One region of the Bacillus sp. Marseille-Q1617 genome, then DNA from elsewhere that is predicted to be linked to it. Evidence: predicted binding sites of a transcription regulator. Region 1 holds the regulator's gene; the other holds the start of a gene.
The links. The regulator Rex, encoded in region 1, represses fermentation and respiration genes when NADH is low (regulators of the CRP and FNR family bind a similar motif). The targets are predictions, from matches to a motif close to TTGTGAAATATTTCACAA.
Positions count from the first base shown of each region.

Region 2: HWX64_RS19975 (cytochrome c oxidase subunit 2A) is a predicted target of Rex. The motif match lies at 5,637-5,654, and genes of this name have one in related genera.

Region 1 covers NZ_CAHJXM010000001.1:158,436-165,828, reverse strand. Annotated here, with positions in the region: gene groL (chaperonin GroEL) at 1-144, opposite strand, end outside; gene groES (co-chaperone GroES) at 199-486, opposite strand; gene HWX64_RS00960 (CPBP family intramembrane glutamic endopeptidase) at 826-1,569, shown strand; gene HWX64_RS00955 (YdiK family protein) at 1,566-1,772, shown strand; gene tatC (twin-arginine translocase subunit TatC) at 1,792-2,568, opposite strand; gene HWX64_RS00945 (twin-arginine translocase TatA/TatE family subunit) at 2,588-2,761, opposite strand; gene HWX64_RS00940 (redox-sensing transcriptional repressor Rex) at 2,816-3,493, opposite strand; gene HWX64_RS00935 (ABC-F family ATP-binding cassette domain-containing protein) at 3,716-5,665, shown strand; gene tsaD (tRNA (adenosine(37)-N6)-threonylcarbamoyltransferase complex transferase subunit TsaD) at 5,956-6,972, opposite strand; gene rimI (ribosomal protein S18-alanine N-acetyltransferase) at 6,969-7,393, opposite strand, start outside.
Region 2 covers NZ_CAHJXM010000003.1:530,749-538,141, forward strand. Annotated here, with positions in the region: gene HWX64_RS19955 (ATP-dependent DNA helicase) at 1-1,549, shown strand, start outside; gene HWX64_RS19960 (carboxypeptidase M32) at 1,659-3,170, shown strand; gene HWX64_RS19965 (b(o/a)3-type cytochrome-c oxidase subunit 1) at 3,223-4,872, opposite strand; gene HWX64_RS19970 (cytochrome c oxidase subunit II) at 4,874-5,350, opposite strand; gene HWX64_RS19975 (cytochrome c oxidase subunit 2A) at 5,371-5,520, opposite strand; gene HWX64_RS19980 (SDR family NAD(P)-dependent oxidoreductase) at 5,971-6,741, shown strand; gene HWX64_RS19985 (type III polyketide synthase) at 6,928-7,393, shown strand, end outside.

The DNA of each region.
Region 1 (7,393 bases):
GATAAGCGGTGAACCGTATTTTTTCTCAAGTACCACGTTGCGTCCTTTTGGTCCAAGAGTTACTTTTACTGCGTTTGCTAATTGATCTACCCCGCGAAGCATGGAACGGCGTGCTTCTTCGCTAAATTTAATATCCTTAGCCATATTCAAAGTCCTCCTCTTATTGTTTAAAGTAATGTTTTATAATCGATTATTTAATTATTCGCCAACAACAGCCAGAATGTCACTGTCACGAAGGATCAGATATTCTGCGCCTTGGTATTTCACTTCTGTACCAGCATATTTACTGAAGATGATTCGATCGCCGACAGACACTTCAAGAGCAACGCGCTCACCGCTGTCAAGAACGCGACCTGTACCTACAGCAACAACTTTACCTTCCTGCGGCTTTTCCTTTGCGGAATCCGGAAGAACGATACCGCTTGCTGTTTTTTCTTCTGATTCGACTAGCTCGATAACGACGCGATCACCTAGTGGTTTTAACAAGTGAAACAACCTCCTTGAAATTATGTAAATAGTTTTTTATTAGCACTCGTTCGCTGTGAGTGCTAACACAATTATTATAATAATTAATTCGTTTTCATTTTGCAAGAGTCCTGCTTAAAATTTTTTTCGTCATTTTCCTCTTTTTTTCACACCTCTCTATCCTATGTCCGGGTTTGTCTTTGTATTCCTGTTTTAGTTTTTCATCTTCATATTCAGAATGGAACTATTCTGTTTTTTCTTCTGGCTTCAATTAGAAAACAACATAATAACCCTACCATTTGAACACTCCCCGATTTCTTAGTAGAATTGAACAAGATGACGGTTAAAGGAGACGAAACGTTGAAAAAACATTTTGGATATATATTGATTGCATATATTGTGATGCAGCTTTCGAGTATAGTAGGAGTTCCTCTTCTTTATAAAATCGGAGTGGACGTGCTTGGTGAGCCTGCAGATCAGGTGAAACAGCTTGTGCCGGGATATTGGCTGATGATCAGCTTTACCCTGACGCTTATCGTGGTGTGGGCGATTCTCCGCAAAAGTGAAACGAGCACAAACCTGGAGCGAAGTGCTCCCCTCAATGCCGGCAGCTCCATTGGCTGGGCGATTGCTGGAATATTCATTGCTTTCTTCGCTCAATCCATTGCAATTCAAATCGAATATGCACTTGGCATTAAGATGGGCTCTGAAAATACACAGATGATCATCGGGATCATTGAAAAAGTTCCATTGACGATGCTTGTGGCAGCAGTGATCGGGCCAATATTGGAGGAAATCGTGTTCAGGAAGATCATCTTTGGTGTCCTTTATGAAAAGATGAATTTCTTCTTTGCGGCACTTGTAAGTTCGATCATTTTTGCCCTCGCCCACTTCGAACCGGAGCATGTCATCCTGTATTCAGCAATGGGCTTTACATTCGCTTTTCTTTATGTAAAAACCAAGAGAATACTCGTGCCAATTTTTGCTCATGTGGCGATGAATACATCTGTCGTGCTGATACAATCTATCTATAAGGACGAAATTCAGAAAATCATGAAAGAAGCAGAACAAATTCAAGGATTTATTGGAGGATTATTTTCATGAGAAGATCACCGCTTTTCTCTGGAGTGATCTATCTCCTGCTCGGAATACTTTTCACATACTTTGCAATTCAGAATGTAAGAGATGATGGTTGGGGATTTTTCACTTATATGCTGGTCTTTCTGGCCACCCTTGATTTCGGGTCCGGACTCAGGATGATCATGATTCATTTCAAGATCAAAAAACAAATCAATAATAAAAAATAAGGATTGGTCCCCTCGGGGATCAATCCTTATTTATATCTTCTTCATATTGTTCCATCTCAAGCTTCTGCTCCGCTTCAAGCACCTTTTTATAGCCGATCTTCGAAATCCAGATGCTGATTTCGTAAAGGATGAATAACGGCACGGTCACCATCAAGTGTGAAACGACGTCAGGCGGCGTGATGAAGGCTGCGATGACCAACAAAATAAAGTAAGCAACCTTACGTACGTTTGCCATCATCATCGGTGTGATGATTCCCAGTCTCGTTAAGAACAGCATCGCGACTGGCAACTGGAATAAAAGACCGAATGGAATGGTTAATTGAAACAAGAAATGAAAATATTCGTTTATTCCTATGACTTGTTGTATTTCAAGACTGTCAGATAACGTCATCATGAATTCCACGACATACGGGAATAGGATGAAGTAAGAAAAGGACAGTCCGGCTAGAAATAATAATAGCGAGATAGGAATATAGCTGAGGGTCACTTTTCGCTCCGTTTCATATAATCCCGGACTGATAAATGACCAGACCTGGAATAAAATGAGCGGTGCGGTGAGGATCAGCGAAATGAATACCATCATTTCCATATAAATCTTGAGCGGGTCTGTCAGACGAAATGCATTCATCGTAAGCTCTTTGGCTTCGTCTGCATGCTGCAGATAACGAATCAGCGGTTCCGCGAGAAAGAAGCTTGCTACAAACGCTAACAAGAAGAAAACGACTACAATCATGAGTCGTTTTTGCAATTCTCCTATATGTTCATACATTGTCATGTCTTTTTGACTTTGACTCATGGCATTCATCCTACTCTACTCACTTAGCACTTTTGTTTTTATCGTCGTCGTCATCAGCTAAGCCTTTTGTTGCGTTTTTAAACTCACGTAATGTATTACCGAAAGCTTTCCCTAATTCAGGCAATTTCTTCGGGCCAAAAACTAGTAAAGCGACAATTAAAATGATTATGAGGCTACCTGGACCTACTGGCATAATGAGACACCTCCTCTTGTACTCTTCTATCATAACGTAAAGCGACAGAATTTTCTATTCCGTTATAATTCCATCTTGTGACATTTCCGTGTCATCTTCCGAATAATGCTTTAAAAAGTAAACCAGTGATTGCAACTCTACAGCCAGATCAATATGATGCACCCGGATATGATCTGGTACCGTCAGCCTTGCCGGCGTAAAATTGAGGATTCCCTTGATCTTTGAAGAGACCAATCTGTCTGTGATGTTTTGAGCAGAAGAAGCCGGCACAGTAAGGATGGCCACTTCAATATTCTGATCCTCAAGCTTCTCTTCCAGGTCATCCAGGTGGAATACCGGCACATCGCCGACCTGAGTACCAACCTTTGACTCATCCACCTCGAACGCCATCTCGATCTTCGTATTATTGTTTTTTATAAAATTATAATTAAGAAAGGCAGTTCCCAGGTTTCCGACACCAATCAGCACTACCTTGGTCAGGGCATCCTGATCCAGCGTCTTTCTGAAGAAAGAGAGAAGATAGTTAACATTATATCCATAACCCTTTTTCCCTAATGCACCGAAATAGGAAAAGTCCCTGCGGATCGTGGCCGAATCAACTTTTACTGCTTCACTTAATTCCTTCGATGACACCCTCTGCTTGCCAGATGAGTATAAATTCTTGATAAAACGGTAATAAAGCGGCAGCCGCTTTGCCGTTGCCTGTGGAATTTTCGTTGTATCCTGATTCATATTGCATTCCCCCACATCTATTCAAAAGCCCGTTGCATTGAACGCCCACACATCTGTGAACGCTTCCAAAATAACAGATAAACATTTTTAAGTCTCTCTACCCATCATACACTATATTCTATCCTATATGTGTGAAGATTAATAGTCATTCATAGGTATGTATGATTGCCGTTACCCTCTCAAATACGGTACACTAGCACTATGAAATAGAGGTGAAACGTCATGATTCTACTACAAGTGAATCAACTTAGCAAAAACTTTGGTGCAGATAATATATTATCGAACATCAAGCTTGAAATACAGACAAGGGACAGAGTCGCACTCGTCGGCCGCAACGGTGCAGGGAAGTCGACTCTATTAAAAATAATTGCCGGTCAGCTATCGCATGACGCCGGGGACATCACAAAACCTAAAGGCGTATCGATCGGCTACCTTGCCCAGAACACAGGACTGGAATCCGACTTATCCATCTGGGCAGAAATGCTTACCGTATTTGAGGGTCTGCGAGCTCAGGAGGAGCAGCTCCGTATTCTCGAAAAACAAATGGCCGACCCGTCCGTATACGAAAACGACGACGTCTATCAGCGTGTTTTAAAAGAATACGATCAGCTTCAGGTAAGCTTCAAAGAATCCGGCGGCTACCAATACGAAGCAGACATCCGGTCCGTCCTGCACGGGTTGAACTTTGCTGATTTTGACTATGAGACAAAAATCTCCACGTTAAGCGGAGGACAAAAAACCAGACTGGCACTGGGTAAGCTTCTCTTGACCAAGCCTGATATTCTCATCCTTGATGAACCGACCAACCATCTGGATATAGAGACTCTATCCTGGCTTGAAACGTACTTGCAAAGCTACGAAGGCGCTGTTCTGATTGTTTCCCATGACCGTTACTTCTTGGACAACGTCGTCAATCAAGTATATGAAATCTCCCGTAAACGGAGCAAGAAATTCATAGGAAACTACAGTAAATATCTTCAGCAAAAAGCAGAAGACTATGAGAAAGATGTAAAACTCTATGAACGCCAGCAGCAGGAAGTCGCAAAACTGGAAGACTTCATCCAGCGGAACATCGCCCGTGCGTCCACCACAAAAATGGCGCAGAGCCGCAGAAAAAAGCTGGAGCGTATGGAACTGATGGACAGGCCGCTCGGCGATGAGAAATCCGCTACCTTCGCATTCGGAATCGATCGACAAAGCGGAAATGATGTGCTGAAAGTTAACGACCTTTCAATCGGTTATGAAGAGGATGAAAAAATCTCCAGTCATATCGATTTTTCTGTAAAAAAGGGTGACAGCATTGCGCTCGTAGGTCCCAATGGAACTGGAAAATCCACTTTGCTTAAGACACTTGTGGATAAGCTTAAGCCTTTATCCGGCAATTTTAGTTTCGGCTCAAATGTATCAATCAGCTACTATGACCAGGAGCAGGCCGATCTTTCATCAAATAAAACCGTCCTCAATGAACTATGGGATGAATACCCGATGAAAAATGAGAAAGAAATCCGGACCGTCCTCGGCAACTTCCTTTTCTCAGGTGAAGACGTGCTGAAGCCGGTTTCTACTTTAAGTGGCGGCGAGAAAGCAAGACTCGCCCTTTCAAAGCTGATGATGGAAAAAGGGAATGTCCTTATCCTTGATGAGCCAACGAACCATTTGGATCTAGACAGTAAAGAAGTGCTGGAAAATGCACTCATCGATTATCCAGGCACCATTTTGTTCGTGTCACACGATCGTTATTTTATCAACAGGATCGCGACCAAAGTGCTTGAACTCTCTAAAAATGGTTCGACCGAATACCTCGGAGACTATAACTATTATATGGAAAAGCTGCAGCAGCAAGAAGAACTGGCCGCCCTTGAGCAGGCAGAAAAAGGACAGCCTTCAACCAGCAGCTCGGCAACCCCGCAGAAACAAAGTCATAAGATTGATAAAGAAGCGAAAAAGCTTGAGCGCCAGCGTAAACGAAGAGTGGAAGAAATTGAAATTCAAATGGAAGCACTTGAAGCTGTCATCGAAGAACAGGAAGAACTGCTTTGTGATCCGGACATCTTCCAGGATCATGAAAAGGTCCAGGAGATCAATGACAAACTCAATTCTTCCAAAGAAGAACTCGATGAACTGCTGGAAGAATGGACAGAATTAGAAGAGCTTCTCCAAGAAGAACAGTAATCCACAGGTTTGGATAACATTTCGTTATCCAAACCTTCTTTATTCCACACCATTATCCACAGATCAAATGTTGACCAATCGTTGTTCACAGGAGTTTTCCACATTATCCACAACCTAACTGGCAGTTATACACATTTCAACACTGAATTACTCATACCTTTTTCACAAGGTGTTCACATCTATTCATTAGTTATTAACAACTTATCCACAGACTGTTGATAAAACGTATGTTCTGCTTAAAAAAGCTTCGGTGGAGGTTAAACTCTAACCTCACCGAAGCTTTTATTTCATTAGAAATTCTCAATATCCAACCCGGGATGGGCATTCATTGCCATGTCGCCTCTTTTACCCTGCTCAAATAAAATCGTTCCTGCAGCCGCAATCATCGCTGCATTATCTGTACATAGTGATAACGGAGGGATGACCAGTTCTGTATACAGCTCTTTGAATGCTTCTTCCAAAGCAGCACGCAGTCCTTTATTGGCTGCGACACCGCCCGCTAATAACAATTGTTCCACATTATATTCTTTTACTGCTCTTACTGTCTTAGTTACTAACACATCAATCACACTCGCCTGGAAGCTTGCGGCAAGATCCTGTGGATAAATCGTTTTGCCTTTTTGCTTCGCATTGTGCAAAGTGTTGATAACGGCTGATTTCAAGCCGCTGAAGCTGAAATCATATGAGCTTTCTTCAAGCCAGGCCCGTGGCAGATCCAGCGTCGGCTCACCTTCATGTGCGAGCCGATCGATATGAGGACCTCCCGGATAAGGGAGATTCAACGTTCTCGCTACTTTATCATACGCTTCACCTGCAGCATCATCCCTTGTTTCGCCGATCACCTCAAAAGAACCATGCTCCTTCATCAGAACAAGCTCAGTGTGGCCGCCCGAGACAACCAATGACAGCAAAGGAAACTTCATTTCTTTCACCAGACGATTCGCATAAATATGACCTGCAATATGATGGACGCCGACCAAGGGCTTATTATGAGCAAACGCCAAAGCCTTGGCCGCATTCACACCAATCAGAAGCGCCCCCACTAACCCGGGACCTTCCGTAACCGCAATGCAATCGATCTCTTCCATTGTCATTTCAGCTTGTTCCAATGCTTCTTCCAACACAAATGTCACTTGCTCTACGTGGTGACGGGACGCGATTTCCGGAACCACTCCGCCAAAACGTTTATGACTTTCGATTTGAGAAGAAACAATATTCGTCACAATCTCCGTGCCATTTTTAATAACGGCAACTGCAGTTTCATCACAGCTGGTTTCTATACCTAACACATACGTATCTTTTATCATAAATTCACCCACATCACTAAAGCATCTTCTTGATTATCTGAATAATACCGTTTCCGAATTCCGCCGTCCTGAAAACCCATCTTTCTATACAAACCTTGCGCAGCCTTATTACTCACCCTGACTTCGAGTGTCATTACACGAGCCCCGACCTTTTTTGAAATATCCATGATCCTCTGCATAAGGGCTTCACCGAGTCCCTGGCCCCTGTAATCAGGAAGCACCGCCACGTTCGTGATATGCGCTTCATCGACAACAAGCCACACACCGCAATAACCGGCTACTCGCTCCCCGTCTTCCACTACGAGATAAGTAGACAAGTGATTCTGTTCAATTTCGTTGTAAAAGGCCTCCCGGCTCCAGGGAATACTGAACGAACGATGTTCAATCTCCATCACAGCATCCAAATCATCAACCGTCATAA
Region 2 (7,393 bases), on a different contig from region 1:
AAGAGAACAATATCTTTGTATTAAAAAGCTGGAGGAAAAGCTGCCGATGAACGAAAGCTTCCATGAAATCTGGAAAGGGCTCCCTGCTTTCGTTCATGAAACCAATTCAATGAACAGATTCACCCATTACGGTGATCGTAAGGAGTATGCTTATTTGCCGGATGATGAGTGGACTGAAATCGGCTGGGACTCGCTGCAGGATTGCATGTCCTGCGTTTACCGTCACCGCTGCGGTCAGACTCTCCACCGGGAACATTATCGGAACTCTGCTGACCTGATCGTATGCTCCCATGACTTTTACATGGAACATATTTGGACGAAGGACTCCCGTAAAAGGGAAGGACAGCTGCCGCTTTTACCGGAAGCGAGTTCGGTCGTCTTTGATGAAGGGCATTTATTGGAGTTTGCCTCCCAGAAGGCGATGACTTACCGCATGAGAATGGAAACATTGGAAGGACTTCTCGAAAGATTATCGGCCTCTGACATGAGGGAAACGACACTTTATCAGATAGAAGATATTATGCTCGCGAATGAAAAGTGGTTTGAGTTATTAGAGAAAGAAGCGAGGTCTGAAAGCGGGACGATTCGTCAGTACATCAATCGTTCTTCCGCGGTATTGGAACAGGGAAGGTTACTGACAGACAGCATTGAAAACCTTTTGAATGAACTTGTGTTCGAATCAGAAATGTATGTAATGGATGACTATTTATTGAAGGTAGTGGAGGAATACTTAGAGCAGATTCAGTATTCGTTAAAACTATTCCTCGAAGATAAAAAAGGGATATACTGGCTCGAGGCATCCAAGGACGAGCATACTTTCGTCGTCATGCCGAGACTGGTGGAAGAAATCCTTCGAACAAAAGTATTTTCCCAAAATATTCCGTTCATCTTTTCATCTGCTACGTTATCCTATAACCGGGATTTTTCATACGTAGCACAATCACTTGGAATTGAGAAGTTCGAGAAATTCTCAGTGGAGTCCCCATACGATTACGACGAAATGATGAAAGTGTTTGTACCTGAGAACTTTTCAGGGTATGAGGCGAAATTCCAATATGCTTGGGAACAATTGAAGCAAAATAAAGGGAAGTCTCTATTATTATTTTCTTCAAAAGAAGAAATGAATGAGTTCAGGAAATTCAAACAGAACAATTCCGATCAAGAATGGAAAGTCATTTTTGAAGGGGATAAAGAAATCAGTCATACAGTTGAGGAATTTCAGAATGATCATTCGTCAGTATTATGCTCTTATCATTTATGGGAAGGGCTTGATATTCCTGGGGAATCCCTTACTCAGGTAGTGATCGTATCACTTCCTTTCCCTCCAAAGGACCCTGTATTTGATGCAAAACGAAAGCATGCGGAGGATTCAATCAAGGAAGTTGATATCCCTTATATGCTGCTTCGTATGAGACAGGGCATCGGACGGTTGATCCGAACAAATGAAGATCATGGCCAGGTACACATATTATTAAATGAACAAGAATCTGCATACAGTGAACATTTAAAATCAATTCTTCCTGTCCAAGTGGATACAATGAAGGTCTGAGCTGAAAGGAGTCGTCTGAAAAGGCGGCTCTTTTTTGTGATCCATTATTGAAGTATTTGTCAGAAAAATATGATAAAATAATAAAGATGTTTGATAAGGGGGCTTAAAGATGAGAGAAGAATTAGTAGAAATGAGAGACAGTTTTGTAGACTATGCTAAAAAAATGACTGCGTATAATGAAGCGCTTGGATTGATGTTTTGGGATTTAAGGACAGGTGCTCCGAAAAATGGAGTGGAACAGCGCTCAGAAGTTATCGGAATGCTTTCATCCGAGTTATTCGCCATGTCCACTTCCAATGAAATGGCAGCTTACCTTGCCAAACTTTCACCTGAGAAAGATGAGCTTGATGAACGGACACAAAAATTGCTTGAAGAATGTCAAAAGGAATATGACCGTAACAAAAAGATACCGGCTTCTGAATACAGGGAATACGTTGTGCTGCAATCAAAAGCAGAAAGTGTCTGGGAAGAAGCAAAGTCCAAAAGTGATTTTGAAATGTTTCAGCCTTATTTGGAAAAACTCGTCTCCTATACGAAGCGATTCATTGATTATTGGGGATATGATAACAATAAATATGATACGCTTCTTGATATGTATGAACCGGGTGTCACGGTTGAAGTTCTGGACAGGGTATTCGGCGAATTGAGAGACAAAATCGTACCGTTAGTACATAAGATTTCAGAATCTGAAAATAAACCTCATACTGATTTTCTTTTCGAACATTTCCCTAAGGATAAACAAAAGGAATTCAGTATGAAGATACTGGGGCAGATGGGATATGATTTCAACTCGGGAAGGCTGGATGAAACCGTTCATCCATTTGCGATCGGATTAAACCCGGGGGATGTAAGGGTAACAACCAAGTACGATGAAAGTGATTGGAGAACGGCTGTGTTCGGGACGATTCATGAAGGGGGACACGCCCTATATGAACAGAACATCTCGCAAGACTTGACCGGCACTCCTTTATGCTCAGGAACGTCAATGGGGATACACGAATCCCAGTCATTATTTTATGAAAACTTTGTAGGAAGAAATTATTCTTTTTGGAAACAAAATTATGATCTGCTTAAACAATACGCTGACGGGCAGTTCGATTCAGTGGATATTGATGAATTCTATAAAGCCATCAATGAGTCAAAACCGTCATTGATCAGGATCGAAGCAGATGAATTAACCTATGCTTTGCATATCATCATTCGCTATGAGATTGAAAAAGGTTTATTCAACAATGAAATAGAGGTGAAAGATCTCCCTCGAATCTGGAATCAAAAATATGAAGAATATCTTGGGACCAAACCATCCCATGACGGTGAAGGCGTCCTTCAAGATGTTCATTGGGCAGGCGGAAGCTTTGGGTACTTCCCTTCTTATGCACTCGGATATATGTATGCTGCCCAGTTTAGAAAAGCAATGCAAAAAGACATTCCGGATTTTGAAGATTTACTGGAAAAAGGCGATCTTACCCTTATTAAAGAATGGTTGACTGACCATGTGCATAAATGGGGCAAGATGAAGAAGCCGCTTGAGATCTTGAAAGAGGTGACCGGGGAAGGGTTGAACGCTTCCCATCTGGCAGATTATTTAATCGACAAATATTCGAAAGTATATTCACTTTAATAATAGAAAGACCGCTTCTCCATTAGATGAAGAAGCGGTCTTATTTATTTTTCTACCATACCCTGAACCCTTTTGAAGGCGGAGGGCCATTCTGGAACATATCCATGAATGGTACTGTATAAGCTACAAGGATGAGAGCGGCGAGGACTGTGAGCCAAATTTTCCAATTCTCAAGAACCATCGGTGTTTTTTCCGCGCCCTCTGCTACTTCACCAATCGGGAATTCCTCTTCTCCTTTCGGTGCAAAGAATGCCAGGTTAATGAAGATGTATAAGACGAGAATGATCCCGATAAAGAGTATCGTACCACCGATTGCCTGTGCAACCTGATAAGGAATCCAATCAAGCGCCTGTGGTGCATCTCCATAAGTAGAGAAGGAAGAACGTCTTGGAGCGCCTAATAAACCGACTGCATGCATAGCACCGGACATGATACCCATTCCCACTGACCATACGATGGCCTGCACGATGGCCATTTTATTCATTGCTTTTGTCAAGACGCGGCCTGTCAAGTGAGGGACAAGCCAATAAGAAATTCCAAAGAATGTCAACACCACTGAAGTTGCCAGTGTTAAGTGGAAATGGCCGGTAACCCAAATGGTATTGTGGACGACCTGGTTCATTTGATTGGAAGCATTGATCAGACCACCAGCCCCTGCAGGAATAAAAGCCACCATTCCTATAAAAGGCACTGTAAATCTGGCGTCGCCCCAAGGAAGCTTCTTGAACCATCCAAATAGTCCGGAACCACCTTTTGAACGACCATACATCTCAAAGGTTGCAAACAAAGAGAAAGCAGTCATCAAGGAAGGTATAACAACCATAAATGTAAGAACTACTTGTAAAAACTTCCAAAAAGCATCGATACCCGGTTCTACCAGCTGGTGGTGAAAGCCGACAGGGATCGAGAATAATAGGAACAATACAAATGATAATCTTGCAAGTGAATCAGAGAAAATCTTTCCTCCGATGATCTTAGGGATGATGACATACCATGCCATATAGGCCGGCAATAACCAGAAGTAAACAAGCGGGTGGCCGAAATACCAGAATAAAGTCCTGCTGATAAGGACGTCAACTCTTTCAACCAGACCGAGTGACCATGGGAGAAGCTGGAATAAAACCGTGCCTGCGACTCCTAAAGTAGCAACGATCCACAATACCATATTGATTATGGCCATGAATGTAAGGAGCGGACTGGACTCACCGGGATGCTGCTTTCGCCATTGTACATATTTCATGATCATACCTGCTCCGCCTAACCAGCTGCCGACCACTACGAAGGTCAATCCGAGATAGAAGATCCAATGCGCCTTAAGCGGTGCATAAAATGTATAGAGTACAGTCGCTTCGTTCAGCAGTATCATGACTGCTGCCATCACAGTCCCAAGCAGCATTACCCAGAAGCCGAGCCAGCCGAATAACCTTGAAGTAGGTGAATAAGTCCCTGATGTTCTGGAAATGGCTGCATGTTGAAAGCCTAAAATAAAGAATGTAGTCAATACAAGTCCAAGTAATACCCCATGAACGGTAAGTACTTGATAATAGCCGATTCCTGCAGGTAAAGTAAAACTTCCTGAACGAACCATTACTTGAAGTAATCCTGCCAGTCCTCCAAGCGCCAAGGCGATGAACCCTACATAAATATGAGCCATTGCCAACTTTCCATCTTTTCGGTCGATTTTGATAAAACGTTCAGACATTTCAGTCCACCACCTTAATCATGGATTTCATCGTATGATGACCGACACCGCAGTATTCATTGCATACCACTAAAAATTCGCCGGTCTTATCCAATGTTGTTGTATATTCACTGATGTAGCCTGGTTCCAGCATCATATTTATATTCGTGCCTGCTACTTCAAATCCATGAATTACGTCTTTGGTTGTAGCGATAATTTTCAACGTGGATCCTTTAGGCACTTCGACTTCGCCTGGATTATATAAGAAGGTGGAAGCCACAAGCACGAGTTCGTAATCCCATTCCTTGCCTTCCACTTTTTTGAGTCCGGGCTGATCGAAAGGTGCAATCTTATCTACCTGTTCGGGGTTAATGTAAGCCTTCGCACTCGGAGGCTGATGACCTTGATGAAAAGCACTGATCCCTAAAATAATTAAAAAGATAATAAGAGAGCCGGTTCCGAGAGTCAACCACCATTTTTCATAACGATGCATGTGCATGTTCAATCACTCCTTCTTCCTTAAAAACGATTAATGAATAGTAAAAATACCCCAACCCACGAAATGACCAGGAACCCTCCAAGCAGTAATACGGAAGTGAAAGTCCCTTTCAGGGAAGACGAATCTTCCACCTTGGTTTGAGTTTTTTTGTTCAATTCAGGATTTGCCATAATGCTCACTCCTTTCACCTTTTCAGGTGATATTCTGGATTAACCTAATCATAATTCCTAGAGCAGAGGTCCATCTGTGATAAATGTCACACTTAATGCGGGTAATTGTGAAATAAATGTGAAGTTCGTCACAGTATAGAAAAGCGGGAGAGCTTTGCTCAGAAAAAGAGGAGAAATCTCCCGTTCCCACAAATAAAGTGCTGCATAAACTGTAGTTAAAAGGTTGTCAGGAGGCAGAAAATGTGGAGAAATATTACTGTGTAAAGTGCTGTCAAATATACAATGAGAAAAGAAGATGTTCTTTCTGCGGTCAACTGGCTGAATCAAAGATTCATATTCAAGTTCAAACTCAACCGGGCAAAAAGGAATAGTTTCTAAGGATATTTGAAGGTTATTTGAAGGAATTATGATAAAATATAGAAGATTTTTAAAATGACAGGAGTGTGTGGAATGTATTTACCTTCTTTTTCTCTAAAAGATAAAACGGCTGTCATCACCGGGGCGGGCCGCGGTATAGGACGGGCTTTAAGTATTGGACTGGCAGAAGCAGGGGCGGACGTCGTCTTATTATCCCGTACGAGAGCGGACTTGGAAGAAACGGCCGCCAGCATACATGAATTGGGGAGGCGTGCTTATATCCTGCCCACCGATGTAACATCCAGAGAGGAAATTCAACGGGCTGTACAATACATAATCGAACAAGGTTTGACAATCGATATATTAATAAATAACGCAGGAATGAACATTAGATCGAATGCATTTGAAGTGACAGATGAAGAATGGAAGAAAATCATGGACACCAATTTGAAATCAGCGTTCATGATGAGTCAGGAAATCGGAAATCACATGAAAGAGCACGGGAATGGGAAAATCATCAATATCGCTTCTGTTGCCGGCCATGTGGCGTTAAGGACAGGGGTTGTTTATGCAGCGACAAAAGCCGCGATGATCCAGATGACAAAGGTTTTAGCTTTTGAATGGGGAAAGTACAATATAAATGTCAACAGCATAGGGCCCTGGTATTTTAAAACCCCTCTGACTACAGAGCTCCTGGGGAATCAGGAGTATGTAGACGACATATTATCAGTCACTCCATTAAAAAGAATAGGGGAACTGGAGGAGTTGGTAGGTCCGGCAGTGTTCTTATCATCGGAAGCGGGCAGCTATGTAACCGGCCAGACGTTGTTTGTCGATGGGGGCATGACGATTCAAGGCTTTTGATCAGAAATATGTGTAAAAAAGCGGGCAATGAAATTGTCCGCTTTTTATTATGAGAAGCTTCGGCGGCTGGAGGATCGAGATATAAGCCATGCCACGATCACAGTGGGTGTAGTAAAATCATACATGTTCTTTCACATTTTGGTAAAGCTATCCTTACATGGAAAATTGATAAGGAGAATGATTGGAATGCCTAAAATACTAGCTGTGGAAACAGAAATTCCGCCGTATAAAATCACACAATCTGATGCAGCAGAATTTGCACGGAATCTGTTTTCGGAAAGTTTTAAGGATATAGATCGTCTGCTTCCCATATTTGAAAATGGAGAAATAGAGAGCAGATATTTTGTGAATGATCTTGAGTGGTTTTCTACTTCACATTCTTTTCAGGAAAAAAACGATCTGTTCATCCATCATGCTGTAGAAATGGGAAGCAGGGCGATCGAACAATGTTTGAAGAACAATCATGTTAAGTTTGAAGAGATTGAAGCGATATTTACTATTTGCACTACAGGCCTCTCGACACCGAGCATTGAAGCGAGGATCATGAATGTCCTGCCGTTCCCTTCCCATGTCAAGCGGATCCCAATATGGGGTCTGGGATGTGCCGGAGGGGCTGCAGGGTTATCCCGTGCGTATGAATACTGCCTGGCGT